3 regions of the Peribacillus sp. NPDC094092 genome follow, and region 2 is predicted to be linked to each of the others. Evidence: a T-box and tRNA genes for the amino acid it is inferred to sense, from the RefSeq annotation. Region 2 holds a T-box; the other regions hold tRNA genes.
The links. A T-box is a leader RNA that pairs with one kind of tRNA and senses whether it is charged. The one in region 2 lies ahead of pheS (phenylalanine--tRNA ligase subunit alpha), so its partner is inferred to be a tRNA-Phe.
Positions count from the first base shown of each region.

Region 1: it encodes a tRNA-Phe, which carries the amino acid that the T-box ahead of pheS (phenylalanine--tRNA ligase subunit alpha) is inferred to sense. The anticodon was not compared.
Region 3: it encodes a tRNA-Phe, which carries the amino acid that the T-box ahead of pheS (phenylalanine--tRNA ligase subunit alpha) is inferred to sense. The anticodon was not compared.

Region 1 is NZ_JBNNUC010000001.1:1,856,134-1,860,432, reverse strand. Features, by position in the region: rRNA gene rrf (5S ribosomal RNA) at 63-178, shown strand; tRNA gene ACQKNS_RS08940 (tRNA-Asn) at 188-262, shown strand; tRNA gene ACQKNS_RS08935 (tRNA-Ser) at 268-359, shown strand; tRNA gene ACQKNS_RS08930 (tRNA-Glu) at 369-443, shown strand; tRNA gene ACQKNS_RS08925 (tRNA-Val) at 459-534, shown strand; tRNA gene ACQKNS_RS08920 (tRNA-Met) at 638-711, shown strand; tRNA gene ACQKNS_RS08915 (tRNA-Asp) at 717-792, shown strand; tRNA gene ACQKNS_RS08910 (tRNA-Phe) at 804-879, shown strand; tRNA gene ACQKNS_RS08905 (tRNA-Thr) at 887-962, shown strand; tRNA gene ACQKNS_RS08900 (tRNA-Tyr) at 979-1,062, shown strand; tRNA gene ACQKNS_RS08895 (tRNA-Trp) at 1,074-1,147, shown strand; tRNA gene ACQKNS_RS08890 (tRNA-His) at 1,165-1,240, shown strand; tRNA gene ACQKNS_RS08885 (tRNA-Gln) at 1,276-1,350, shown strand; tRNA gene ACQKNS_RS08880 (tRNA-Gly) at 1,354-1,428, shown strand; tRNA gene ACQKNS_RS08875 (tRNA-Cys) at 1,437-1,510, shown strand; tRNA gene ACQKNS_RS08870 (tRNA-Leu) at 1,519-1,599, shown strand; gene ACQKNS_RS08865 (hypothetical protein) at 1,859-2,149, opposite strand; gene ACQKNS_RS08860 (hypothetical protein) at 2,549-2,755, opposite strand; gene glsA (glutaminase A) at 3,212-4,153, shown strand.
Region 2 is NZ_JBNNUC010000002.1:717,118-729,050, forward strand. Features, by position in the region: gene ACQKNS_RS12460 (general stress protein) at 1-349, shown strand, start outside; gene sspI (small acid-soluble spore protein SspI) at 366-575, opposite strand; gene ACQKNS_RS12470 (TrmH family RNA methyltransferase) at 698-1,456, shown strand; T-box leader at 1,501-1,742, shown strand; gene pheS (phenylalanine--tRNA ligase subunit alpha) at 1,799-2,839, shown strand; gene pheT (phenylalanine--tRNA ligase subunit beta) at 2,868-5,282, shown strand; gene rnhC (ribonuclease HIII) at 5,437-6,396, opposite strand; gene zapA (cell division protein ZapA) at 6,569-6,829, shown strand; gene ACQKNS_RS12495 (CvpA family protein) at 6,834-7,379, shown strand; gene polX (DNA polymerase/3'-5' exonuclease PolX) at 7,590-9,308, shown strand; gene ACQKNS_RS12505 (endonuclease MutS2) at 9,344-11,698, shown strand; gene ACQKNS_RS12510 (DUF350 domain-containing protein) at 11,764-11,933, shown strand, end outside.
Region 3 is NZ_JBNNUC010000006.1:258,030-269,962, forward strand. Features, by position in the region: gene menC (o-succinylbenzoate synthase) at 243-1,346, opposite strand; gene ACQKNS_RS23690 (o-succinylbenzoate--CoA ligase) at 1,343-2,821, opposite strand; gene menB (1,4-dihydroxy-2-naphthoyl-CoA synthase) at 2,908-3,726, opposite strand; gene menH (2-succinyl-6-hydroxy-2,4-cyclohexadiene-1-carboxylate synthase) at 3,728-4,549, opposite strand; gene menD (2-succinyl-5-enolpyruvyl-6-hydroxy-3-cyclohexene-1-carboxylic-acid synthase) at 4,546-6,297, opposite strand; gene ACQKNS_RS23710 (isochorismate synthase) at 6,290-7,699, opposite strand; gene ACQKNS_RS23715 (1,4-dihydroxy-2-naphthoate polyprenyltransferase) at 8,000-8,920, shown strand; gene ACQKNS_RS23720 (TraR/DksA C4-type zinc finger protein) at 9,068-9,817, shown strand; tRNA gene ACQKNS_RS23725 (tRNA-Glu) at 9,859-9,930, opposite strand; tRNA gene ACQKNS_RS23730 (tRNA-Ser) at 9,934-10,024, opposite strand; tRNA gene ACQKNS_RS23735 (tRNA-Asn) at 10,026-10,100, opposite strand; tRNA gene ACQKNS_RS23740 (tRNA-Ile) at 10,111-10,187, opposite strand; tRNA gene ACQKNS_RS23745 (tRNA-Gly) at 10,193-10,266, opposite strand; tRNA gene ACQKNS_RS23750 (tRNA-His) at 10,271-10,346, opposite strand; tRNA gene ACQKNS_RS23755 (tRNA-Phe) at 10,364-10,439, opposite strand; tRNA gene ACQKNS_RS23760 (tRNA-Asp) at 10,463-10,538, opposite strand; tRNA gene ACQKNS_RS23765 (tRNA-Met) at 10,545-10,618, opposite strand; tRNA gene ACQKNS_RS23770 (tRNA-Ser) at 10,723-10,815, opposite strand; tRNA gene ACQKNS_RS23775 (tRNA-Ile) at 10,837-10,913, opposite strand; tRNA gene ACQKNS_RS23780 (tRNA-Met) at 10,924-11,000, opposite strand; tRNA gene ACQKNS_RS23785 (tRNA-Ala) at 11,029-11,104, opposite strand; tRNA gene ACQKNS_RS23790 (tRNA-Pro) at 11,122-11,198, opposite strand; tRNA gene ACQKNS_RS23795 (tRNA-Arg) at 11,210-11,286, opposite strand; tRNA gene ACQKNS_RS23800 (tRNA-Leu) at 11,296-11,384, opposite strand; tRNA gene ACQKNS_RS23805 (tRNA-Gly) at 11,397-11,471, opposite strand; tRNA gene ACQKNS_RS23810 (tRNA-Leu) at 11,480-11,561, opposite strand; tRNA gene ACQKNS_RS23815 (tRNA-Lys) at 11,570-11,645, opposite strand; tRNA gene ACQKNS_RS23820 (tRNA-Thr) at 11,666-11,741, opposite strand; tRNA gene ACQKNS_RS23825 (tRNA-Val) at 11,752-11,827, opposite strand; partial or broken rRNA gene rrf (5S ribosomal RNA) at 11,839-11,933, opposite strand.

The DNA.
Region 1 (4,299 bases), on a different contig from region 2:
CTTCTTGCATTTTCTCAAAAAGACGTTATAATAATATATGTCTTGAAAAAAAGTTAACATTGTTTGGTGACGATAGCGAAGAGGTCACACCCGTTCCCATTCCGAACACGGCAGTTAAGCTCTTCAGCGCCGATGGTAGTTGGGGGTTTCCCCCTGTGAGAGTAGGACGTCGCCAAGCTTATATTGTTCCGCAGTAGCTCAGTGGTAGAGCATTCGGCTGTTAACCGAACGGTCGTAGGTTCGAGTCCTACCTGCGGAGCCATTATTGGAGAGCTGTCCGAGTGGCCGAAGGAGCACGATTGGAAATCGTGTAGACGGGTAACCCTGTCTCAAGGGTTCAAATCCCTTGCTCTCCGCCATTTATACCTGGCCCGTTGGTCAAGCGGTTAAGACACCGCCCTTTCACGGCGGTAACACGGGTTCGAATCCCGTACGGGTCACCATTTAGACAACATATTGGAGGATTAGCTCAGCTGGGAGAGCATCTGCCTTACAAGCAGAGGGTCGGCGGTTCGATCCCGTCATCCTCCACCATTATTCAAGAAGATCAGGTTGTTTTTGTATAAAGGATTGATTATTCAGTCCATTGAAACACTCAACACGAAAACTTGATTCATAATAGCAACATTATTACCGTCGCGGGGTGGAGCAGTCCGGTAGCTCGTCGGGCTCATAACCCGAAGGTCGCAGGTTCAAATCCTGTCCCCGCAATCTATGGTCCCGTGGTGTAGCGGTTAACATGCCTGCCTGTCACGCAGGAGATCGCGGGTTCGATTCCCGTCGGGACCGCCATTTTATTGTTTGGCTCAGTAGCTCAGTCGGTAGAGCAAAGGACTGAAAATCCTTGTGTCGGCGGTTCGATTCCGTCCTGAGCCACCATAGTAGTGCCGGTGTAGCTCAACTGGTAGAGCAACTGACTTGTAATCAGTAGGTTGGGGGTTCAAGTCCTCTTGCCGGCACCATGTTTCATCCATATGCGGAGGGGTAGCGAAGTGGCTAAACGCGGCGGACTGTAAATCCGCTCCTTCGGGTTCGGCAGTTCGAATCTGCCCCCCTCCACCATTCTTTCTTACAGGGGTATAGTTTAAAGGTAGAACAGAGGTCTCCAAAACCTCCAGTGTGGGTTCGATTCCTACTACCCCTGCCAATTTCAATCTTATAATGGCGATTGTGGCGAAGTGGTTAACGCACCTGATTGTGGTTCAGGCATTCGTGGGTTCGATTCCCATCAGTCGCCCCATTTTAAAAAACATGGTATAATGATTACAACGTTAATGGGCTATAGCCAAGCGGTAAGGCAACGGATTTTGATTCCGTCATGCGAAGGTTCGATCCCTTCTAGCCCAGCCATATGCGAAAGTAGTTCAGTGGTAGAATACAACCTTGCCAAGGTTGGGGTCGCGGGTTCGAATCCCGTCTTTCGCTCCAAAAACGTTGGCGGCATAGCCAAGCGGTAAGGCAGAGGTCTGCAAAACCTTTACCACCGGTTCGATTCCGGTTGCCGCCTCCAACATTCATGCCGGTGTGGCGGAATTGGCAGACGCGCACGACTCAAAATCGTGTTCCTCTGGAGTGCCGGTTCGACCCCGGCCACCGGTATCACCAATAGCGAAGATTCGCTATTACAAAAGCTTCACACATAATTGTGTGAAGCTTTTTTGTGTTTATGACACACTACAGCATATGTACAAATAGGTACATGAATTTATGTGTCATAGATATTGCGGGGTGCCATAAGAAATATTCCCCAATAAATAATTATTTTATCAGCAATAGTATAGAATATGTTTTTCTAACGACGAAAATAAAAACGAATGGCAGAGTTAATACTCTTTCCATTCGTTTCAAATAAATCCATTTAGATTTCAATATTAATAGCATTTAGCTCCGCTTCCGTATAGCCAGAAGAGGATAGTGCGATTTCAATTTCTTCGGCAGCCTTATAATCAAATAATTTAAATTTAGACATTAAAGCGAAAGCATTTTGACTTTCGATTGCCAGGGCAACAGCTTCCACGTCTTGCAGTAGCTTCAGGTCTTCAATGTAGAATTGAGCGGTTCTCATCGCTAAATACTCATTCATTGTAGTCGAATTGTAGAAAAGATTTGTTAAAGTGGCGATTGCGTTAGGAACGAAAATCTTATTCATACTTACCCCTCCACTATTCTTAATATTCTGTCATCATATCACTTCTAGTATGAGTCACGATAAAAATGTTGTCAATCTTTATCTTATGAGCATTTTAACTCACCAATTGAAAGTAGATCTGTATGAAACAGGTTGTTTTCCAAAGGTAAAAATCATTGCACCGAAGCGTAAAAAGCAAAAAAGAATAAATGTTGCTGAGATTGCGAAACGACCAACTTACATGTGACATGTTGATTCAAGCTTGTCTGCTAGTTCTGGTTAAGCATCCAAAAAATAGCTGCTTAAAAAAGTCAGTGTCACAAGTGGCACGATTAAGCCGAATGTTTTAGAATTTTTTTAGAAGTTCTTTCATTGAGGAGATCCTATCTGTGTTTAAAAAGAACTTATAAAAACAGATCCTTATTGACTGTGAAGAAGGCGGGCTTCCACATTACGCAGCTCGCCGAATGAAACACTATCAGCCACAATTATTTGCAATGTTCTCGTAGCTGTCATTCGTTTGTCTGGATGCTTCAATTGTAGATGCTGTTGTATTGCTCGGAAAAGTTCATTATTTTCTGGACGGTTGGCGTTATAGATTTCTTGTAAACTCTTCGATTTTCCCATGGCTTTTCCTACTTTCCATCAAGTGTGAAATACAATGAAAGCTTAATGATATTCGTATGGTCTATATTTCCGTCTGAGAGCGTCTAATTCCTTCTTTTTTCAATTAAATCTTCTTTAAAGAACAGAATTTGTTCCTGATTCTTCCCGTGATGTTAACTTGGCTGTCTTACTGCTTGATCGTTGCCCGTATATGTTGTTGTGTGTCTTTGGCTTTAACACGACCAAAGCAATTCAGAATCATGTGCCGCGTTAATTGTGTTGTTAGAAATTTCATGTTGAACATGATGAACTAGTCCCGTCAACAAGGAAAGTACCTCCTTTAACCTTCCTGCTATTTATTTTCCGCTTCGTAATTTTTTTAAATAATATCAATGAAATATGGTAATAAATAAAAAACCACTATTTAAGAGTACTTCAAATAACAAATTTTCTAAGGGGCGGCAAATTGTGAACAATATGGGATGTCAATGCAAGTCCAATGACGAGCTACAGCAACTGGTCGATCAGGCAAAAGAATATACAAATATAGGAAAGGTGGCAGACTATATACCGGCACTTGAAAAGGCGAATCCTGGGGATTTATCTGTTGCTATTTACTATCCTGACGGAAAAGGGTATTGTGCAGGGGATGTAAGTGGGAAAATGACCCTGCAGAGCATATCGAAAGTTTTGACACTTGCTCTTGTATTAATGGAAAAAGGGGAAGAATATGTTTTTTCCTATGTAGGCAAAGAACCCACAGGTGACCCTTTTAATTCGATTGCCAAGTTAGAGACAAACAAGCCATCCAAGCCGTTAAACCCGATGATCAATGCAGGAGCATTGACTGTGACCCATATGATTGCAGGTGACAGTGTGAATGAACGATTTAAGCGTATTTTAGATTTTATCCGGGAATTGACGCAAAATCCCACGATTGGTTTTAATGAAGATGTTGCCCGGTCAGAATACCATACAGCAGACTTAAATAGGTCGTTAAGCTATTTTCTAAAGCAGCATAATGTAATAAATGAGGATGTGGAGGAATTAATCGAATTGTATTCGAAGCAGTGTGCCATTGAAATGGACAGCCAGGATTTGGCGAGGATAGGCTGTGTGCTGGCCATGAATGGGAAAGATTTGTTGACGGGAAAGCAAATCATCCCCGGGGACATTGCCCGTATTTGCAAGACATTCATGGTTACTTGCGGCATGTATAACGCATCAGGTGAATTTGCCATCAATGTTGGCATACCGGCTAAAAGCGGTGTGTCAGGGGGAATCATGGGGGCTGTCCCCGGTAAATGTGGGATTGGAATTTATGGCGCGGCGCTTGATGAGAGGGGGAACAGCGTTGCCGGGATAAAAATCTTGGAAATGATGGCGAAAAAGTATTCTTTAAGTATGTTTAATTTTTAAACATTGACCATTAGCGATGAGTGATGATATGAATCAAGTTATTTTTAATTCGGATGTTGTGCAATAGAGAGACAGGAAGAGATGTTTGGTGGGGTTTTGCAGGAAAAGGCCTATCAGTTACGATTGTACAGGAGGATTAGTAATGA
Region 2 (11,933 bases):
TCCGGAGCTACTTGCTGCAATTCAAGACTTAAAAGCTAAAGGCGTATCTGGCACCCAAATGACAGTGGCAGCTGATATAAAAAATCATGTGCAGCTTGGAAATGAACATACGGATATCCTGATCATCGCCAATCAGGATAAGGAGGACACTCTTTTTTTTAGAATCTTCCACTACTTCACAGATGAAGGATCTGGAGATTTACGCAGCTTTTTCACGAAATACGGCTACTCTTATGATGAGACAAAAGCGATGCTTGAAGAAGTGAGAGCAAAAAAATTCATCTTGCTGCTCGAAGAAGAAGTCTCCATCGAAGAACTGAAGGCATTCGAAGCGAAATCAAAAAAATAACAGCCTCTGAAGGCTGTTATTTTTTTAATCCTGCTTCTAGGGCAGTGATCATTTCCTGTTTTTCCTGCTCAGATGAATTTTGCCAGATGACCTCGAATAATACTCCCAATCCAGGAAGCATTTTTTCCTCGCCATTTTGTATGGCGTCGACAATCGTGTCTTCCAGCTGCTCTTGCGAATTTCCAGATACATTTTGGATGATCGCATTACGTAAGTTCAAATTCATAATTATTCCTCCTCTAACACATAATGACTGACGTTAATAGCATTTCACAAACTCGCATGCAATATGTATGTGAATTGCGTTATAATAGGAAAATCAGTGTAAAGTTAAAGGAGCGTTTACCCTTGAAATATATCGAATCCGTAAAAAACCCGCAAGTTAAGCAATGGAAAAAACTTTTGACGAAAAAAGAACGAGATAAAACAGGTAAATATCTAGTCGAGGGTTTTCACTTAGTTGAAGAAGCATTAAAAGAAGAAATCGTCCTGGAAGTGATCATCAATGAAGAAACTGAAATGCCTGCCCATTTTAAGGTGGAAGGCACAGAACTCATTTATGTGAAAAATGATATCATGAAGGCGATTTGTGATACCGAAGCCCCGCAGGGAATTGCTGCGGTTTGTGAACAGAAATCAACGAGCATGGCGTCCATCAATCCGGATAAACTATTGTTGATCGATGCCGTCCAAGATCCCGGGAATATCGGAACGATGATCAGGACAGCGGATGCAGCTGGAATCGATGCGGTCATACTTGGCGAAGGTTGTGCTGACTTGTATAATCCCAAAGTGGTCCGTTCGACACAAGGGAGCCTCTTTCATATGCCTGTCATTAAAGGGAACCTTTGCGAAATCATCGATGAGCTGAAGGAAAGCGGCATACCGGTATATGGCACGGCATTAGAAGGCGCATCGCCATTTGAAGAAGTGGAAAGGTCTTCCCGATTTGCCCTGCTGGTCGGTAATGAAGGCCAAGGAGTATCGAAGGAATTATTGGAGAAAACGACTAAAAACCTTTATATTCCCATCTACGGAAAAAGCGAATCATTGAATGTGGGTATCGCTGCCGGGATTTTAATGTACTATTTACGAAAATCGATTTGAAACGGCCGAAGAATTATAATATAATAAAACAGAATTTTATAATGAAAACAACGATGACAAAGAGTAGTAGCTTAAGTTAACCATATCCAGGGAAAAAATGCCTTGACTGAAAGCATTTTTATGGCACTGCTTAAGGGAATTCACCTTTCGAGTTGGCATTGGGAAGACATGATGTCCGAAAAATGTTCCGGTGAAGAGCCGTTATTTTTAATGAAGTGAGTGCAGAAGTTTTTTTGTTCGTGCACTAATAAGGGTGGTACCGCGATACATAAACCTCGTCCCTTTAGGGATTGGGGTTTTTTTGTGTTCATTTTTCAAAGGAAAATAAAGGAGGAAGAACTGATGCAGGAACGTTTACTAGAACTGCAGGAAGAAGCGTTGCAAAAAGTTGCCGCCGCTTCCGATTTAAAAGAACTGAATGAAGTCCGAGTTGCTTATTTAGGGAAAAAAGGGCCAATCACTGAGGTATTGCGCGGCATGGGTAAATTATCTGCCGAAGAACGCCCGAAAATCGGGGCACTGGCCAATGTTGTACGCGAAGCGATCGCCACAAAGATCGAGGAGAAACAAAAAGCGCTTGAAACTGCGGCAATCAATGCAAAGCTAGCAACTGAAACGATTGACGTCACACTTCCTGGACGTCCGGTTAACAAGGGGAATCTTCACCCATTAACACGTGTCGTGGAAGAAATCGAAGACTTATTCATCGGTATGGGCTATACCGTTGCGGAAGGTCCTGAAGTCGAAAGCGACTACTACAACTTCGAGGCGCTTAACTTGCCAAAAAGCCATCCGGCACGTGATATGCAGGATTCCTTCTACATAACGGATGAAATCCTGATGCGTACGCACACTTCACCCGTTCAAGCCAGAACGATGGAAAAACATAAAGGTCAAGGTCCTGTTAAAATCATTTGCCCAGGAAAAGTATATCGCCGTGATAACGATGATGCTACACACTCCCATCAATTCCAGCAAATTGAGGGCTTGGTCATCGATGAGAACATCAGCATGAGCGACCTGAAAGGTACGCTGGACGTATTTGCGAAAAAAGTATTCGGGCAAGACCGTGAAATCCGTCTTCGTCCAAGTTTCTTCCCATTTACGGAGCCTTCCGTCGAAGTGGATATTTCTTGCAAAATCTGTGGTGGTAAAGGCTGCAGCGTATGTAAACAAACAGGCTGGATCGAAGTGCTTGGCGGCGGGATCGTTCATCCGAACGTCCTTGAAATGGCTGGCTTCGATTCCAAGAAATACTCTGGATTCGCATTTGGAATCGGCGTGGAACGGATTGCCATGTTGAAGTACGGTGTGGATGACATCCGTCATTTCTATACGAATGATGTTCGATTCTTAAAACAATTCAACCATCATGAAGCTTAAATTTTTATTTTAAAAAGGAGGACCTACCATGTTTGTGTCATATAAATGGTTACAAGATTATGTTGACCTTTCAGGCATCAATGCTACGGAGCTAGCTGACAAAATCACGAAAAGCGGCATTGAGGTTGAAGGGGTGGAAAAGAAAAGTGAAGGGCTAAAAGGGGTCGTCATCGGGCATGTCATTGAACGTGAACAACATCCAAATGCGGATAAATTGAATAAATGCCAAGTGGATATCGGGGCCGAAAATCCCGTTCAGATCATCTGTGGAGCACCGAATGTCGATAAAGGCCAAAAAGTCGCAGTCGCTACTGTTGGCGCAGTCCTTCCAGGTAATTTCAAAATCAAGAAAGCGAAACTTCGTGGAGAGGAATCGCACGGGATGATTTGCTCGCTTCAGGAATTGGGTTTCGAATCCAAGCTCGTTTCAAAGGATTATGCTACAGGTATCTTCGTCTTCCCTAATGATGTGAAAGTAGGGAAAGATGCATTGGAAGAACTTGGTTTAAGTGATGAAGTGCTGGAACTAGGGCTGACTCCAAACCGTTCCGACGCATTGAGCATGCTTGGTGTGGCATACGAAGTGGCAGCCATTTTAGGCCGGGAAGTGAAATGGCCGGTTGTCGAGAAAGAAGAGGCAGCCGAAAAAGCAACTGATTATATCAGTGTCAAAGTTGAAGCGAAAGAAGACAACCCGCTATACATTGCTAAAATCATCAAGGATGTCAAGGTTGGACCCTCACCGCTTTGGATGCAGACTAGGTTGATGTCTGCAGGTATCCGGCCGCATAATAATGTGGTGGATATCACGAACTACATTTTACTTGAATACGGCCAACCGCTCCATGCCTTTGATTATGACCGCTTCGGTTCAAAGGAAATCGTCATCCGCAGAGCGAAGGATGCTGAAAAAATCGTAACATTGGATGAAGCGGAACGCACTTTGACAACTAACCATTTAGTGATCACAAATGGCATCGAGCCAGTAGCGATAGCTGGTGTGATGGGCGGAGCGGATTCCGAAGTGAAAAATGATACGACGAACATCATTATTGAAAGTGCATATTTTGCAGGTGCAGTAGTTCGTAAAGCTTCCAAGGACCATGGATTACGCAGTGAAGCTAGTGCACGTTTTGAAAAAGGTGTCGACCCGGCCCGTGTACGTGAAGCTGGGGAACGTGCTGCACAATTGATTGCACAATATGCAGGCGGAACAGTCTTACAAGGAGCAGCTGAAGTTGACGAATTGACAATGGAGCCTGCGGTCATTAGCATCACTCTTGAAAAAATCAACACACTTCTTGGAACTAGCATGACCGCATCTGTTGTGGAATCAATCTTCAAACGTCTGCAATTTGGCGTTGAACTTGTCAATGAAACGTTCACGATCACAGTCCCGACACGCCGTGGCGATATTACGATTGAAGCTGATTTAGTCGAAGAGGCTGCACGTTTATATGGATATGATAACATTCCCGCTACACTGCCGATCGGTGCTGCTACCCCAGGCCAATTGACTGACTATCAAATTAAACGGCGGAAAGCACGCCGTACACTTGAAGGAGCTGGCCTTTATCAAGCGGTGACCTATTCACTGACAAGCGAGGAAAAAGCGTCCCAATTCTCATTGGAAGCAAGGGAATCCATTCGATTAGCAATGCCAATGAGTGAAGAAAGAAGCCAGCTGCGTTTAAGCATCGTGCCTCAATTGCTGGAAGTCGTGAAATATAACAACGCCCGCCAAATTGATTCACTGGCACTGTATGAAATCGGTTCGGTATTCTTTAAGCGTGACGAACATGAACTGCCTGAAGAAAAAGAACATATTGCTGGGGCAATCACCGGCCTATGGGAGTCACATCCATGGCAAGGTGAAAAGAAACCAGTGGATTTCTTTGTAGCCAAAGGCGTGATCGAGGCATTATTCGACACACTTGGATTAGCTGATCAAATCAGTTACCGCCAAGCGGAAATCAACGACATGCATCCAGGAAGGACAGCGGAAGTACTATTGAATGGTGAAGTGATTGGCTTTATCGGCCAAGTGCACCCAACGGTCCAAAAAGACTTGGATATTAAAGAAACATACATTTTCGAACTTTCCTTAAAAGCATTGGCCGAAGCCGAAGTAGCGCCGATTGCGTACCAAACCATTCCGCGCTATCCATCAACCACACGCGATATCGCGCTCGTTGTGGATCAAGCTACGAAAGCCGGGGACATTCAGGATATTATTGAAGAAGCCGGTGGCAAACTGCTGAAAGAAGTAAGCATTTTCGACTTATACGAAGGTGAAAGAATGGAGGAAGGCAAGAAATCCATTGCCTACTCACTGAAATACTTTGACCCGGAACGCACTCTAACGGACGAGGACATTACAAAAGCACATGATAAAGTTCTTGAAGCCGTTAAAGAAAAAGCTGGTGCAGAACTAAGAGGATAAAACCAAAAAGACAGTTCCCTGAAATCATGGGGAGCTGTCTTTTGGGATTTAAGAGTTAATAGCGCAAACTCACGAGTATATGGCGTAAACCCGCGAGTAAATGGCACAACTCACGAGAAAAAGGCGGCTGATCCGGAAGGTCAGCCGCTTTCTTCTATTTATGATATTTTTGTTGATATAGTCGCTTCGCTTTTTCTGTGTTGGCGAAGTGGGTTTTCGTGAATTCGTGCAATGAATCGATTCCTTTTTCATGAATCAATCTTGCGGCCGCTTCATCGACTGCAAATCCGGCACCTTTGGGGATTTTGAATCCTGCTTTTTCACTAAGCAAGTCAAAGCGTTTGACGAATGCATATCGGGCAATGATGGATGCCGCTGCTACTCCAAGATGAATGCCTTCCGCTTTTGTGCATAGATAGGTGGCATTAGCCTGGAATAGTTCTTGGCCTTTGAGGTAATTGAAAAATACCTCTGGTTGAGCGAATTGATCAATAAGGACCGCTTCCGCTTGTTCAGGCTGGATTTTTTGCATGAGATGCTTGATTGCTTGGTTATGGAGGAGTGCCTTCATTTTTCCTTGTGACATTCCCTTTGCCTGCAGCGCATTATATTTCGGGTTGTCGCATGTAAGCAGGCTGAAGGGCACTACATCCTTGATCTGTTTGGCTATTTCGATGATTTGTGGATCTTTCAGATTTTTGGAATCCTGGACACCAAGTTCCTTCAATAGAGAGAGTTGCTCCTTTTTTGCATATACGGCTACGACGGTGATCGGGCCGAAATAGTCTCCTGTTCCGACCTCATCGGAACCGATCACTGACATGGTTCCGATATTGGCAGGCGGCGAATATCGATGGGCCTTGACGGATGCAGAGGATGCCGTTTTTTTCTTTGGAGCCGCAGCCGTGGTGCCTTTTTGCCATTTTCCCGCTTCTAGTTCGGCATTCTTACCTTGAAAAAGGACCTTCCCGGATTTATAGGCCGTAACCGTACATAGCGGCGGTTTTGCGGAAAAGATGCTCCCCGGCGGCAGCTTGGCGGCCAAGGATGAAGAATAATGGGATTTCATCGCCTTTATTTGTTCAGGACTGATAAGTAAAACAACATGGGACATAATGGGTTAGCTCCTAACTTCATTTTGTTTATTAGGTGATCTTCTTCCTAAATTCGCTTTCGTTTGACAAATTATTGAAGTTTTTATGCGAGAAATGACGATGTACTCTCTTTCGTGACGAAAAACTTCATGATATGATAGAATTAGGATTGTTTAGATTGGGGGCATCATTTTGTCAGACGATAAACGAAATAAAACAACAGTTGATATATACGGACAACCATATACAATCGTCGGCACAGAAAGCGCAAGTCATATGCGCCTGGTCGCTTCGATGGTTGACGAAAAAATGCGAGAGATCAGGATGAAAAATCCACACTTGGATACAAGCAAGCTAGCGGTGCTAACGGCCGTGAATACCATCCACGAATATATTAAACTAAAAGATGAATTAGACCAGCTTCAACTGGAATTAAAGAGAGAGAAGGACTGAGTACATGCTTGATTTAGCAATTCTGGCCATTCTTTTAATCGGTTTATTAATCGGTTTAAAGCGTGGCTTCATTTTACAAGCGGTTCATATGACAGGGTTCATTGTAGCCTTCATCGTCGCTTATGTATTTTACGGAGATCTTGCTCCCAATTTGAAATTGTGGATTCCGTTCCCAACGATGGGCGATTCCTCGACCCTTAATATGTTTTTCGACACAGTCGGGCTTGATACGGCGTATTACAATGCAATTGCCTTTGCAATCATTTTCTTTGCTGCCAAGATCCTTTGGCAAATGATAGGATCCATGCTCAATTTCATTACCCACCTGCCGATATTAAAGCAGCTGAATCGCTGGGGTGGAGGGATATTGGGTTTTCTCGAAGTCTATCTTATCATGTTTATTATATTATATATAGCTGCCATGCTGCCAATGGATTCCATTCAGAAACCATTAACTGGCTCATTTCTGGCAGAATCGATCGTGAAACATACGCCGTTCCTTTCCGAGCAAGTGAAGGAGCTTTGGTTTCATAATGTAAAACAATCTTAATGTAAGTATAAGAGGGCCTGCCTCCCTTTCTCAAAGTCCTGGATTCCTATACTTTGAACGGGGGAGGCCCCTTTTTATGTAGCAGCATGTAACTTCCCCCTATTTGATTCGAAAGTTAAGAACCTGACTGCTTGTACTTTACCTCCAAGAAAGGTATCTTAAAGAAAGTGAACAATGGACACCCTACTAATTTTTTTGGCGGTGAAATAAATGACAATGAATAAAAAAGATATCATTAAACTATTAGAAAAAATTGCAATATATATGGAACTAAAAGGAGAGAACCCGTTCAAGGTTTCAGCTTTCCGAAAGGCAGCTGGAGCCTTGGAAACGGATGACCGGAGCCTTTCGGCCATCGATGACTTTACCGCTTTAAATGGAATCGGGAAAGGAACGGCATCCGTCATCGAGGAGTATATAAACGAGGGGAAATCGACCGTGCTTGAAGAGCTGCAGGAGCAGGTGCCAAAAGGATTGATTCCGCTTCTTCAGCTTCAAGGTCTGGGCGGGAAGAAAATTGCCAAGCTTCATAAAGAGCTGCATGTCAATGATGTGAATGATCTTAAAATCGCCTGTGAAGAAGGCAGGGTCGCGGCACTAGCAGGTTTCGGCAAAAAAACGGAAGAGAAGATCCTTTCTGCCATTGCAGAGGTAGGTTCAAGGCCCGATCGGCTGCCCCTTGCCTTCATGAGGCCGATTGCGGATGATATTGAAACCGCCCTTGCTAACATGGAATACATCATCCGTTCTTCCAGGGCAGGCAGCATCCGGCGTATGAGGGAGACCATCAAGGACCTCGATTTCATCATCTCGACAGATCATCCAGAAGAAGTTAAGGATCAACTGCTTGCATTAACGGGGATAAAGCAGGTGATTGCGGCCGGTGATACAAAAGTGTCGGTCGTGCTTGATTATGAATATGATATATCTGTTGATTTCCGGATCGTGAAGGATCAGGAATTCATCACGACACTCCATCATTTTACAGGTTCGAAGGATCACAATGTGAGGATGCGCCAGCTTGCTAAAGATCGCGGCGAGAAAATCAGCGAATATGGGGTGGAAGTGACTGAAACCGGTGATGTATTGACGTTTGAAACGGAAGAACAATTTTATAATCATTTTGGACTTCCTTTCATTCCGCCGGAACTGCGTGAAGACGGAACGGAAGTGGAGCATTATGATGCTAATGAACCTCTCATATCTTTAGAGGCCATCAAAGGTGACCTGCATATGCATACCACATGGAGCGATGGGGCCCATACGATTGAAGAAATGATTGAAGCATGCCGTGCAAAAGGGTATCGGTATATGGCCATCACCGATCATTCGCAATATCTGAAAGTGGCGAACGGCTTGACCGCGGAACGTTTACGTGAACAAAAACGCATCATCCATGAACTAAATGAAAAATACGCTGACTTTACCGTTCTTTCAGGGATTGAAATGGATATACTTCCTGATGGGACCCTTGATTATGACGATGAGCTGCTTGCAGAGATGGACTTGGTGATCGCATCAATTCACTCAAGCTTTTCACAGCCTCGGGACACGATCATGGAGCGCTTGAAAACGGCCCTGAATAATCCGCATGTAGATATCATTGCCCATCCAACGGGAAGGATCATCGGCAGACGAACCGGATATGATGTTGATATCGAGATGCTGATCGAACTGGCACGAGAAACGAATACAGCCTTGGAATTGAATGCGAACCCGAATCGATTGGATTTGGCACCCCCCCATCTGCGCAAGGCACAGGAAGCAGGCGTTCCGATCGTGATCAATACGGATGCCCACAGCATCGACATGCTTGAACACATGCCTGTTGGGGTCTCATCAGCCAAAAAAGGCTGGATCAAAGAATCAACGGTTCTTAATGCAAGGGATACGGATGGATTATTGGCGTTTTTAAAGAGAAATGATTAACTATTTGCCCATAAATAAGGAGGAGCTTTAACTCCATGCATAATAAAGCTTTAAAGACATTGGAATTTCATAAAATAAAAGAACAATTAATTTCACACGCATCCTCATCGATAGGAAAAGAGAAGGCAGAGCAATTGATGCCTTCCACGGATTTTGAAGAGGTGTCGAGATGGCAGGAAGAAACAGATGAGTCAGCCAAGATCGTCCGGTTGAAAGGGAATTTGCCATTGGGCGGGATTTTTGATATCCGTCCGCATGCAAAAAGGGCACAGATTGGCGGAATGCTCTCACCGATGGAATTGATGGAACTTGCGAGTACGATTCGTGCCGGCAGGATCCTCAGCCGTTTCTTTGAAGAACTTGCAGAGCAGGAAATTGATGTTCCGCTTTTGGCCGAATATATCGATTCCCTTCATCCATTGATAGATTTACAGCAGGAAATAACGTATGCAGTAAGCGAACATGGTGAAGTGATGGATTCTGCCAGTGACAAGCTTCGTACCCTAAGAAACCAAATTCGGACGAACGAAAGCCGCGTCAGGGGAAAACTGGAAAGCATGATCCGTTCTTCCAATGCATCAACAATGTTATCCGATGCCATCATCACCATCCGGAATGACCGATTCGTCATCCCGGTAAAACAGGAATACCGGAGTGTGTATGGCGGGATCATCCATGATCAATCCTCATCAGGGCAGACACTGTTCATTGAACCGCAAGCGATCGTTCAGCTGAATAATGTCCTCCAGGAAACAAGAGTGAAGGAAACGCAGGAAATAGAACGGATATTGGTCGAACTATCGGAAAAAGTCGGTGCGTACACTCCTGAATTGCTTCATAATGTCAAAGTGCTTGCCCAAATCGATTTCCTTGTCGCCAAGGCGAAGTATGCAAAAGCGATTAAAGGATCCAAGCCGATTCTGAATAATGAAGGACGCGTGAAATTATTCAAAGCGAAACACCCGCTCATTCCAAGTGATGTTGTCGTGGCCAATGATATTTTTCTTGGTGATGAATTTACGACAATCGTCATCACCGGCCCGAATACAGGTGGTAAGACGGTTACCCTGAAAACAATTGGCCTCTGTACGTTAATGGCCCAGTCCGGTCTGCAAATCCCTGCGCTGGATGGATCCGAAACGGCTGTGTTTTCTTCCGTTTATGCCGATATTGGCGATGAACAGTCGATTGAACAAAGCTTGAGTACATTTTCTTCGCATATGGTCAATATTGTCGATATCCTAAAGCATGTCGATTATGACAGCCTTGTTTTATTCGATGAGCTTGGAGCGGGTACCGACCCACAGGAAGGTGCTGCTTTGGCCATTTCCATTTTGGATGAAGTGTATAAGCGCGGGGCACGTGTGATTGCAACGACACATTATCCGGAATTAAAAGCGTATGGGTATGATCGGGAAGGCGTCATTAATGCAAGCGTCGAATTTAATGTGGAAACCTTGAGTCCCACCTATAAACTTTTGATCGGTGTACCAGGTAGGAGTAATGCGTTCGAAATTTCCAAACGCCTTGGTTTGGAAGAAAGCGTGATAAACAGCGCCCGCAGCCATATAGGTGAGGATACGAATAAAGTTGAGAATATGATAGCGTCCCTTGAAGACAGCCGCAAAAAGGCCGAAGAAGAAGAACAGGAAGCCAAGAATCACCTGGAACAGGCTGAAATTCTTCATAAAGACCTACAAAGGCAAATTGGTGAATACCATGAAGAACGGGATGCGATGGTTGAAAAGGCAGCAAAAGAGGCAGCTGCAATCGTTGAAAATGCAAAAAGGGAAGCGGAAGCGATTATTGCCGACTTACGTAAACTGCGACTTGAAAAGCATGCCGATGTTAAAGAGCATCAACTGATCGATGCCAAAAAGCGGCTTGAAGAAGCAGCGCCAAAGGTGAAGAAAACATCAAATAAAGCGGCAAGGCCGCTGGATAAGAGCTTGAAACCTGGAGATGAAGTAAAGGTCGTAAGCTTCGGTCAAAAAGGTCACTTGATCGAGAAGGTTTCAAATAATGAATGGCAGGTTCAAATCGGCATCATGAAAATGAAGGTGAAGGAGTCTGACCTGGAATTCATCAAGGCCACAAAAGTAAAAGAAACAAAGCCCCTCACCACGATCAAAGGCCGCGATTATCACGTTAGCGTTGAACTTGACCTCCGTGGAGAGCGCTTTGAAAATGCAATATCAAGAGTGGAAAAGTACATTGATGATGCTCTTTTGGCCGGTTATTCGAGTGTCTCCATCATTCATGGTAAAGGAACGGGTGCACTTCGGTCCGGGGTCCAGGAATACTTGAAAAACCACCGCTCCGTCAAAAGGATTCGCTTCGGCGAGGCCGGTGAAGGCGGGACAGGTGTTACTGTGGTGGAATTTAAATAAAGGAAAGCGGTCACTCCGGCCATTCTGCCAAGCCGGGTGTCTTGTTACCATTCGGGAGTTGGACCATGGTGAATATGTGGGAAAATGAATATGTATATATAGCTGCTCGTTACAGTGTCGTTATTCTGTGCATGATTGTTTTTTTAGCCATTTTTGAACTTGTCACAAAGTACAAGAACTGGGAGGAAATCAAACAAGGAAACCTTTCTGTCGCGTTGGCAACAGGTGGTAAAAT
Region 3 (11,933 bases), on a different contig from region 2:
TTCGAAATCCCGCGGGTCTAGCCAGTTATCCCAATTTTCCTTTTAAAAATCATGGTTCGGGGGATGCCCAGCGAAACCTCAAACTGATATTTGTTATTTATCCTATTAAAATCATTTACCAAAAGGGTGGGATTCCTGTCCAAAAAAATACTAATTGGGTGAGTTACATGACCGTGGGAGGTAAAAAGGAGGATGATCAATATTTGATCAAAAGAGGCGGTATTTCACCTCTTTTCATGTTTTCACTTGTACAGTTTACTGTATGTAGTCAATTCCTTTAGCCGCTTTTCATTGATGGCAAAACCGATTCCAGCTTTATCGGGAACTTTTATCATGCCATTTTCGACAATGACTTCGGGATCGATGATATCCTCTTCCCAATAACGGGATGAAGATGATATATCCCCGGGAATCGTGAACCCTTGTAATGTGGCAAGTGCGATATTATGTGCACGTGAAATGCCAAATTCAATCATACCGCCGCACCAAACGGGCACACCATTACGCAGGCATAGATCATGGATTCTTATGGCTTCCATCCAGCCGCCGACTTTTGCCATCTTAATGTTGATCACCCCACAGCTCTGGAGCGACAGCGCACTTTTGGCATCATGAAAGGAATTTATGCTTTCATCAAGGCAAATGGGTGTTTGCAGCTGTTTCTGCAAAAATGAATGTTCCACAATGTCGTCATGTCCCAGCGGCTGCTCAATCATCATCAGCTTAAACACATCAAGCTTCTGAAGATGTGGGATGTCATCAAGGCTGTACGCTGAATTGGCATCTGCCATTAACGGGATATCCGGATAGGCCCGACGTATTTCCCCTAAAAACTCCAGGTCGTTTTGAGGATTGATTTTTATTTTATAACGCTGATAACCAGATCCGGAAAAATACTCGATCTGGCGCATCGTGTCTTCTATATCATTGGATGCAATGACTACACCAGCGGCCACTTCACTTCGGTCGCCGCCAAACAGACGTCCGAGGTAAACTCCTTTCTGCTTCGCATATAAATCGAGGATTGCCTGCTCTAAAGCTGACTTCGCCATCGCATTGCGTCTGATTCCGCTCCATAAGTCCGGCAGCTCATCAGGGTGACTGATCTGACTGGCCAATGTCAGCGGGATTAAGAAGTCATCCAACATATGAAAGCATGTCTTGATCGTTTCCTCTGTATACCAAGGACTTGTAAAAGGGACAGCTTCCCCGTATCCAATCAATCCGTCATCATCCATGGCTTCGACAATGATGACTTCCCTTTCGTTTACCGTTTCGAGATGCGTCTTGAATGGCCGCTTTAAAGGGGCCTTAATGAGCTTAAGGGAAATGGAGGATAGCTTCATTGCCATTCCCCCATTTCCTTCTTCAGTTCCCGTCTCAAAAGCTTGCCTGCGCCATTCCGGGGAAGCTCTTTACAAAAAATCACGTTCCGGGGAATTTTATAAGATGCCAAATATCCCCTGCAAAAGTCCAGCAGTTCGCTCTCACCAAGCTCTGCGCCTTGATGCAAGACGACAAAAGCAAGTGGGACCTGTCCCCATTTTTCATCGTCACTCCCCGTCACTCCCGCTTCGAAAACATCAGGGTGCTTACTAAGGACATTTTCAATTTCGGCCGGGTAGACATTTTCACCGCCGGAAATGATTAAGTCCGAGCGTCGGTCAAGCACATATAAAAAGCCTTCCTCATCGAGATAACCAAGATCCCCAGTATAAAGCCAGCCATCGGTAATGGCCTGCTGTGTAGCGTCCAGACGATTAAAATAGCCTTTCGTCACATTCGGACCTGAAACCACGATTTCGCCCACTGCACCCGGTTCACACATCGTGCCGTCTTTCTCGATCCGTAACTGCGAAGGAAACAATGGCTTTCCCGCCGATCCGATTTTTGTCATGCTATACTCCGGTGCCAGCGTCACAATCTGTGAAGACGTTTCGGTCATCCCATATGTTTGATAGACGGGAATCCCTTTCTCTTTACATACCTCAAGTAAATGGACGGGTGCAGGGCCGCCGCCCAACAGAAAACAGCGAAACGTTTTCGGATAGCTTGTTCCCGCCATCTCCTGCACCATCCTATTCAACATCGCCGTCACGACCGAAATGATCGTCACGCCATTTTCCTGGATGCTCCGGTTTGCCTCCCTTTCATCGAAACGTTCTGCCAAAACAACTTTCATTCCATAAATCACATTTTTCATAAGGATGGATAAACCGCTAATATGAAAGATGGGAACCGCACAATACCACGAATCCTCCTCATGCAATCCAAGGTTCAGAACAGACCCGACGGCACTCCACCAATGGTTGCCGAATGTTTGGAGCACCCCTTTTGGGTTTCCTGTCGTACCTGATGTATACATGATCGTCGCGGTATCCTCAAGGTAAAACTCTTGTAGTATTTCAGCAGTGCCATCCGGCAATTCTTCCATTAAATGAAGGTTCAATTCCGGGAGAATTTCACCAATATCGGAGAGTTTGCCGGAGAAGGAGCCTTCTGAAACCAAAAAGGCAGTTTCACTATCCCCGATCTGCCAGGACAGCTCTTTTGCCGTTAGCTTATTATTCAGCATCACAATCTTCACACCAAGATAAAGTAGTGCATGGATAACGACAACACCATCAATATGGTTACGGAGCAAAACCGCACATGAATCGCCAGCGCCCAGACCAATGCTTCCCAGCTTACCAGCCATTTTCTCCGATAATGTATGCAGTTCAAGAAAGCTATACGTACGACCTTCAAACTCAATTGCCGGACGATCCGGAGAAAGATGCGCCCGATTTTTCAGCCAGTTCGGCAACTTTTCTTCTGCCATTGCTGCTTACCCTCTTCCGTTTTGATATAGAAAACAGCCCGGCGATTTTCCGCCAAGCTGTCAGTTTCATCGATTCACACGTTTCATTAAGGGAAACGAGGGAATTGCCCAAAGTCCGGAGTGCGTTTTTCTTTGAATGCATCGCGGCCTTCTTTTGCTTCTTCTGTTGTATAGTATAAAAGTGTAGCGTCACCAGCCAATTGTTGAAGACCTGCAAGGCCATCCGTATCAGCGTTCATTGCCGCTTTCAAGAAACGAAGTGCAGTCGGGCTCTTCTCAAGCATTTCTTCACACCATTTAACCGTTTCCGTTTCCAATTCGTCCAAAGGTACAACCGTGTTGACCAATCCCATTTCCAATGCTTCCTGTGCATTGTATTGACGGCATAGGTACCAGATTTCGCGCGCCTTTTTATGACCCACGATACGTGCAAGGTAGCCAGAACCATAACCAGCGTCAAAGCTTCCCACATTCGGTCCAGTTTGTCCGAAAATTGCATTGTCAGCAGCAATCGTCAAATCACATACAACGTTCAAGACATTACCGCCACCAATTGCATATCCTGCAACCATGGCTACGACCGGTTTTGGAATTACGCGGATCAATCGTTGCAAATCAAGAACATTTAGACGCGGAATGTTATCTTCACCTACATATCCGCCATTTCCGCGCACTTTTTGATCTCCGCCTGAACAGAATGCTTTGCCGCCTACACCCGTTAAAATAATGACACCAATGCTTGAATCATCACGGGCCCTTGCGAATGCATCAATCATTTCAGCAGTCGTTTTTGGCGTGAATGCATTATGTACATGTGGTCGGTTGATGGACACTTTTGCAATCCCATTATATTTTTCATACAAAATTTCATCATACTCACGTATTGTTTCCCATTGTATCGTCATCTTAATTCCTCCTTTTATTTCTCTTTAAAAACTCACTTATTATTTTACCAAACTTTTCTCCAACTTCCACATGAATCGCATGTCCCGCATCATTTATTATTTTCCATTCGGCCCGCTTCAGCTTTCTCATCATTGAATCCGCAATATCACAAAACTTACGGTCAAGTTCACCGGTTACAAGGAGCACAGGGAAATCAAGAGTTTGCAGTTGTTCCCAGTATGAAGCCTGACTGCCTGTCCCCATACCAAGAAGGCTATTGGAAAGGCCGGCAGGGTCATTTGCCAACCGCTGCTCCCGAATGGCCGACCTTTTTTTGGCCGGCAACCGTTTTTGACTTTCAAACAGCGGGATGTTTTCCCATTGATCCACAAACGCTTCCACGCCATTTAAAAGAATCCGTTCGGCAAGCTTCCTATCATTTTCCCTTCTGATTTCCCGTTCCCCTTCTGTTAAAAGGCCTGGTGAAGCGCTCTCCAATATTAGTGTATCAACATACTCAGGATACAAACAGGCAAATCCCAATCCGAGCCTTCCGCCCATCGAGTATCCAAGGATATGGGCTTTCGGGAAATGTAACACATCCAAAATATACTTGATATCCTCAGCCACACGTTCCATCTCATACCTACGATGATCGGCTGGTGACGCAGACATGCCATGACCGATGATGTCGACCATTATCATGGTATACCTGTCACTCAGCAGCGGAATGAGGAACTTCCATGTATCCCGATTTCCCGTAAATCCATGTAAAAGTACAAGAGGATCTCCATTTCCCGTTATTTCAACAGCATAATCGACATCCTTGCTGACAATATTCATGATATTTCCCTGTCTAACACCATTTTTATTTCCTGGGAAACAAAGCTCCACAAATTTCGGTGCTTTTGTAAATTGGACTCTCTTTCTGTCGGAACTTCGATGATTTTCAGACCTTGTATTTCGAATGACTCCGTAAATGCCTTCTCAAACTCATCCCAACTGTGCACCTTGTTGTATTTACCGCCATAAAGCTGGGAAGTATGGGAAAAATCAAGCCCATGAGGCGTGCCGAATAGCGTTTCGAAATGTTCCCTCTCATTCGCCTGCGGCAAGAAGGAGAATATGCCGCCGCCATCATTATTAACAAGCAATATCGTGATATTTTGTTTTTGAAGTTTTGCCGCAAGCAAGCCATTCATATCATGGAAAAAGCTTAAATCCCCGATGGCCAGCACTGTATTTTTCGATACCGTGCTTACGCCAAGAGCAGTGGAAACGACACCATCGATTCCATTCGCACCGCGATTTGCCATGGTTTTGATTCCTTTCCCATTATTCAAAAAGAACGTATCCAAATCCCGTATCGGCATGCTATTCCCGACAAAAAGAGTCGATTCCAATGGCATCATATCAGCAAGCAGGGCGAACAGTTTGCCTTCACTTAACTCCGATTCATCCCTGACTGAGGCCAGGGCATCCTTCGTCGCTGCGTTGACGGTCTGCCATAAGCGAAGCCATTCATCATCAGGGGAAGAAATAATTTTATCAGCCATTTTCAAACAAAAATCTTTCTCTTCGCTGTAAATCATATTCGTTGCCAATCCGGCTGGTTCACGCCAGCCTGCTCCGCCATCGACGACTAAAGTGATTGCCTGTTTTTGCTTTTTCATGAATAACAATAAGGGTTTAGAAACAGGCATTGGTCCGAAACGCAAGATCACGTCAGGCATGAAAGCCGCTTTTGCCGTTTCATCGCGCAGGAATGTATCGTACGCATCGATTATGACGGCTTTATCGTGACTTCCGCTCCTTAACTGGGAAAGGGGATCAGCCAGTATAGGGAAAGCAAGTTTTTCCGCTAATGCGATGATGGCTTCCTTCATCTCTGGATGCGGTAATTCGCCACATATAATCATACCTTGCTTAGCTTGTGACAATGTAGTTGCAACAGCATCTATTTGTGATGCGGACAGTGACCGTTCTCCACTGTCAATCAACACTGCAGGCGTCAGTTTATTTTGCCTGTACTCCTTTGCTTTCTCCAGATCCGGAATCAGTGGTTCACGAAGCGGGAAATTCAAATGTACAGGCCCTGCAGGTTCAGCTGCCGCTGTGGCCACTGCCCTTGCACCGACCGTTCTGGCATACCGCATCATCCCATCCGTGCTTTCAGGAAGTGCCATTTCGACAAACCATTTTACATGTCTTCCGTAAAGATGTATCTGATCGATCGCCTGCGGGGCTCCGACATCACGCAATTCATGCGGGCGGTCAGCGGTAAGTACAATTAGCGGCACTCTTGAGTAAAAGGCTTCAATGACGGCTGGGTAATAGTTTGCTGCGGCTGTACCGGACGTACAAAGAAGTCCTACAGGTTCTTTTAAGGCCTTAGCCAAACCAAGGGCAAAAAAAGCAGCCGAACGCTCATCCACATTAATATGAATTTTGATATCAGGATGTTCCACTAGCAACAATGCCAGGGGCGTGGATCGTGAACCAGGGCTCACCACCACATGCTTCACCTCATTTTGTGCCAGCTCATCGACTAATGAAGCAGCATACGCTGTCAATGCATCTTGGTCATTCATTAAGATTTCCTCCTAAAGCACTTAACATCGGATTGAATTTAATCCCTGTTTCCCGGAATTCGCTTTCGGGAGTCGAATCTTCCACTACCCCGCATCCGGCAAAGAGGGATGCCTCATTGTTCTGTATGAGGGCAGAACGTATCCCTACAGCGAATTCCCCGTTTCCATAAGTATCCACCCATCCTAAAGGACCCGCATAAAAGCCGCGTTCAAGACCTTCCATTTCCCGAATCCGGACAACGGCCTTTTCTTTTGGAAGACCGCCCATAGCAGGAGTTGGATGGAGGTTCTCGACGAATTCAAAAATCGTGACACCTTCCTTGGATATACCGCGGACCGGTGTGTACAAATGCTGGATATGACGGTTTTTCATAAGTGTCGGTTCGGCCGGAACCATCACCTTTTCGCATACAGAATCAAAAGCATTGGTTATCATCGATACAACATATTGATGCTCTTGTAAATTCTTTTGGTCATGAAGCAATTCTTCACCAAGACAAACATCTTCCTGCTCATCTTTCCCTCGCCTCATCGATCCGGCAAGACAGGTTGAAAAAACTTCATTTCCCTGTTTCTTAATTAAACGTTCAGGAGTGGCACCTACAAAACAGTCTCCGCCAGCCTCCAAACTGAAAATATAGCTTAATGGCTGCTCAGCAATCAATTGTTCAAGCACTTTTCCTGAATCGATGGAACGTTCAAAAACAAGTCGAAGCTCCCTTGCCAAAACGATCTTGTCGAGATCTGTCGTCTTGATCTCCTGAACAGCTTTTTCGACCGTCCGCTTCCATTCCTCAGGTTCGACTTCCCTTTGCACAACCAGGGAATTAGCACCCGATCCATTGCCATCCAAGCTTTCGAAAAGGAAAGCTTCCCGTTCATTTATCATATCTATGAAGAGTTTTTCTGAATCATCAGGCGAACAAAGTAAGTTTGTCGTTAAGTAAGCTTGAGTCCCCACTATTGTCAGCATGAAGGCAGGTATATAAAACAGGTTGTCCCCGAACTGATTCCACAGGAGCGTACTGTCAGTTTCATAATCAAAAGAAAAGCCCCCAAACAGTAAAGGACCTGTCGCTTCTACATCGGTCACTCCTGTTTTGACAGCAGCATTCTGCAGATTGATCCAGCTCTTTTCGACTTCTCTATAACGTTCGGCATTCGATGCCGCTTTGAGTTTCTTAACATTGCCTAAACCGGTGATGGTTATTTCCTTTGCAGGGTCCTCCCAGAAAAAGCGTTCACCCGCGTACCGTTCTCTTCCAGCTTGATAAAATGAAAGGGGGTTGTTGTAATTAACTTTCTTAATATGACTGAATAGAACTTGATGATTCAAGTCCTTCGCCTTTTGTATAGCTGAAGCCAGTCCCTGAAACTGTTCAGTTTCCTCTGAGATAGCCAAAAAAAATCCCCCCAAATGTACATTTTAAAAGCTTTTTTACCTATTTAAAGATACACCTCCCTTGAACCTCATGTCAATAAAACGCCCCTTTGCCGAACGATTGTTTCCTGTTTTTTTCCTTATTATATGAATCTTAGCGAATGTAGAGAAATATCCTTGATTTTGGAAAAGCATCATCCATGAATCCCAAATATCACCCTTACCCACTTTTCCTGCATGAATTTGGATAACCTTTTGTGCAACATTTCAATATTTGTTATAATTTCGATAGAACCAATAATGATTTTGAGGAGAGAAACAATGCAAACAGAATACGACGGACTTCCCCTTAAACGGACTTGGAAGATTTGGTGGGAGTTAATTCGTCCACATACACTAACCGCAGCTTTTGTCCCAGTCTTGCTTGGAACTGTAATTGCACTTTTGGAAGATGGAGTGAATTGGTTACTATTCGCTGCCATGATGATTGCAAGTATCCTGATTCAAGCTGCAACCAATTTATTCAATGAATACTATGATTTCAAGAGAGGCTTGGATACAAAAGAATCCGTAGGCATCGGCGGCGGGATCGTCCGTCATGGGATGACCCCTAGACTAATCATGAACTTGGCCCTTGGCATGTATGCCATCTCCTTGATGATTGGAATCTATATCTGTGCCGCATCATCTTGGTGGCTTGCTGCAGTAGGACTGGTTTGCATGCTTGTCGGGTATCTTTATACAGGCGGCCCCCTGCCCATTTCCTATACACCATTCGGGGAACTTTTTTCTGGATTGTTCATGGGCTTTTTGATAATCCTGATCGCCTATTTCATTCAAACCGGTGATGTTTCTTCAACAGCCATCTTAATTGCCATTCCAAGTGGAATATTGGTCGGGTTGATCAACTTATCCAATAACCTACGTGATCATGACGGAGATAAGGCACATGGCCGCAAAACGATGCCGGTAGTCATGGGCCGGAAAAACGCCCTGACCTTCATGGCAATCATGTTCGCCTTCTCTTATCTATGGCTAGTTGGGCTAGTCCTTACCGGAAGCGTAACGGCGTGGATTCTCCTTGCCTTCCTAAGCATCCCGAAAGCCCTGGCCGCAATCAAAGGCTTCGTAGGTAAAACGCAGCCAATCACGATGGTGCCAGCAATGAAAGCCACGGCCCAAACGAACACCTTCTTTGGCTTACTCATGGCCATTGGATTATTCATCAGCTATCTTATATAATCTCCGAGGACTGAGCTCATCCGCTCAGTCCTTTTTTTCTATCATCCGTTTCATATTGTTTTCCTATACACCGATTCGGGTAATAGATAATACAACCATCCTACCATTATAAAATGAGATGCAGAATTTAGAAGGAGTGAATCCGATATGGCAACGAAACAACAAACGCAAAAACTCAAAAAAGAACTGCTTCAAGAAAAAAATGAACTAAGTAATAGAATTCAAAATGATGAACAATCCGTTCTGGAGAAAAGCCAGACCGAATCCGTAGGGGAATTATCAGCCTATGATAATCATCCTGCTGACCTAGGAACCGAATTATTCGAGATGGAACGCAATCAAGCACTCGATGAGCATGCACAATCCGAAATGGAGAAAATCGATGAAGCTTTGAAAGCCATGGAGAAAGGTTCGTATGGCTATTGTAAAACATGCAATAAGGAAATCCCCATCGAGAGGCTTGAAGCGGTTCCAAGTACCCTCTACTGTGTCGAGCATGCCCCAGAACGGTCAATTTCACAAGACCGGCCTGCCGAAGAGGATATACTGATTCCATCCAAGGGTGATCATTTTGAAAATCGTCACGGAATCGAAATGGTGGATAAAGAAGATAGCTTTGGTGAAGTTGCCAAATTCGGTACATCCGAAACACCATCCGATTACACAGGCGATCATGACAATTATCAGGATCTTTATAAAACCGAGGATGAAACGAACGGGTTTCCAGAGGACTATGAAGGATTTGCCGCAAATGATATCGAAGGAAAGAATAGGGTGAATATACCGAACAAAAAGCAAAAGGAATATGAAGATACATTGGAGGAAGAAAAAATAGAATCCAATCTTGGAGACATTCCCTATAAACAAAAAGATAGTTATATAAATGAAAAGAAATGAAAAAAAGAAGCATACATGAATGTATGCTTCCTTTTTTGTTATGACCCGTACGGGATTCGAACCCGTGTTACCGCCGTGAAAGGGCGGTGTCTTAACCGCTTGACCAACGGGCCAACTGGCGGAGAAGGAGGGATTTGAACCCTCGCGCCGCTCGCGCGACCTACACCCTTAGCAGGGGCGCCTCTTCAGCCTCTTGAGTACTTCCCCATGGCTCCGCAGGTAGGACTCGAACCTACGACCGTTCGGTTAACAGCCGAATGCTCTACCACTGAGCTACTGCGGAACAATGAATATGGTGGGCCTAAATGGACTCGAACCATCGACCTCACGCTTATCAGGCGTGCGCTCTAACCAGCTGAGCTATAGGCCCATATTTGGAGCGGGTGAAGGGAATCGAACCCTCATCATCAGCTTGGAAGGCTGAGGTTTTACCACTAAACTACACCCGCGAAATGGGGCGACTGATGGGAATCGAACCCACGAATGCCTGAACCACAATCAGGTGCGTTAACCACTTCGCCACAATCGCCGTAATTTTTTGAAATATGGTGGCTCAGGACGGAATCGAACCGCCGACACAAGGATTTTCAGTCCTTTGCTCTACCGACTGAGCTACTGAGCCACATATGTATTGAATTTAAAGAATGGCGGTCCCGACGGGAATCGAACCCGCGATCTCCTGCGTGACAGGCAGGCATGTTAACCGCTACACCACGGGACCTAATGATTGCGGGGACAGGATTTGAACCTGCGACCTTCGGGTTATGAGCCCGACGAGCTACCGGACTGCTCCACCCCGCGACGGTAATAATGAAACGATTTGCATCAAGTTTTCGTGTATATCGTTTCGTCCGCATCCTTTATGTAAGGGTGTTTCAAAACAACTTGCTGCTTTTTTGAAAAAATGGAGGAGGTAGAGGGATTCGAACCCCCGCGGGATTTGACTCCCCTGTCGGTTTTCAAGACCGATCCCTTCAGCCGAACTTGGGTATACCTCCATGGCTTTAAAAAAGTGAATATGGTGGACCTTGTAGGACTCGAACCTACGACCGGACGGTTATGAGCCGTCTGCTCTAACCAGCTGAGCTAAAGGTCCTTATATTTATTGGTAGCGGCGGAGGGGATCGAACCCCCGACCTCACGGGTATGAACCGTACGCTCTAGCCAGCTGAGCTACACCGCCAATATAATATAAGTATCTGATTGAAAAATGGTGGAGCCTAGCGGGATCGAACCGCTGACCTCCTGCGTGCAAGGCAGGCGCTCTCCCAGCTGAGCTAAGGCCCCATTCATTAAAAATCACGTGGTCGGGAAGACAGGATTCGAACCTGCGACCCCTTGGTCCCAAACCAAGTGCTCTACCAAGCTGAGCTACTTCCCGCAATAAAAACATGGTGCGCCCGGCGGGAGTCGAACCTACAACCTTCTGATTCGTAGTCAGATGCTCTATCCAATTGAGCTACGGGCGCATATTATGATGGTGCCGAGGACCGGAATCGAACCGGTACGGTAGTCACCTACCGCAGGATTTTAAGTCCTGTGCGTCTGCCAGTTCCGCCACCCCGGCACATACGATAAGTGGAGCGGAAGACGGGATTCGAACCCGCGACCCCAACCTTGGCAAGGTTGTATTCTACCACTGAACTACTTCCGCATGTAAGATGCGGGTGAAGGGACTTGAACCCCCACGCCTTGCGGCGCCAGATCCTAAGTCTGGTGCGTCTGCCAATTCCGCCACACCCGCATATGAAATGGTGAGCCATGAAGGATTCGAACCTTCGACCCTCTGATTAAAAGTCAGATGCTCTACCAACTGAGCTAATGGCTCGTGCTTGTACTATCTTAAAATGGTGCCGGCAAGAGGACTTGAACCCCCAACCTACTGATTACAAGTCAGTTGCTCTACCAGTTGAGCTACACCGGCAGGTGTAAAATGGTGGAGGATGACGGGATCGAACCGCCGACCCTCTGCTTGTAAGGCAGATGCTCTCCCAGCTGAGCTAATCCTCCATATGAAACCTGCTTGGCGACGTCCTACTCTCACAGGGGGAAACCCCCAACTACCATCGGCGCTGAAGAGCTTAACTGCCGTGTTCGGAATGGGAACGGGTGTGAC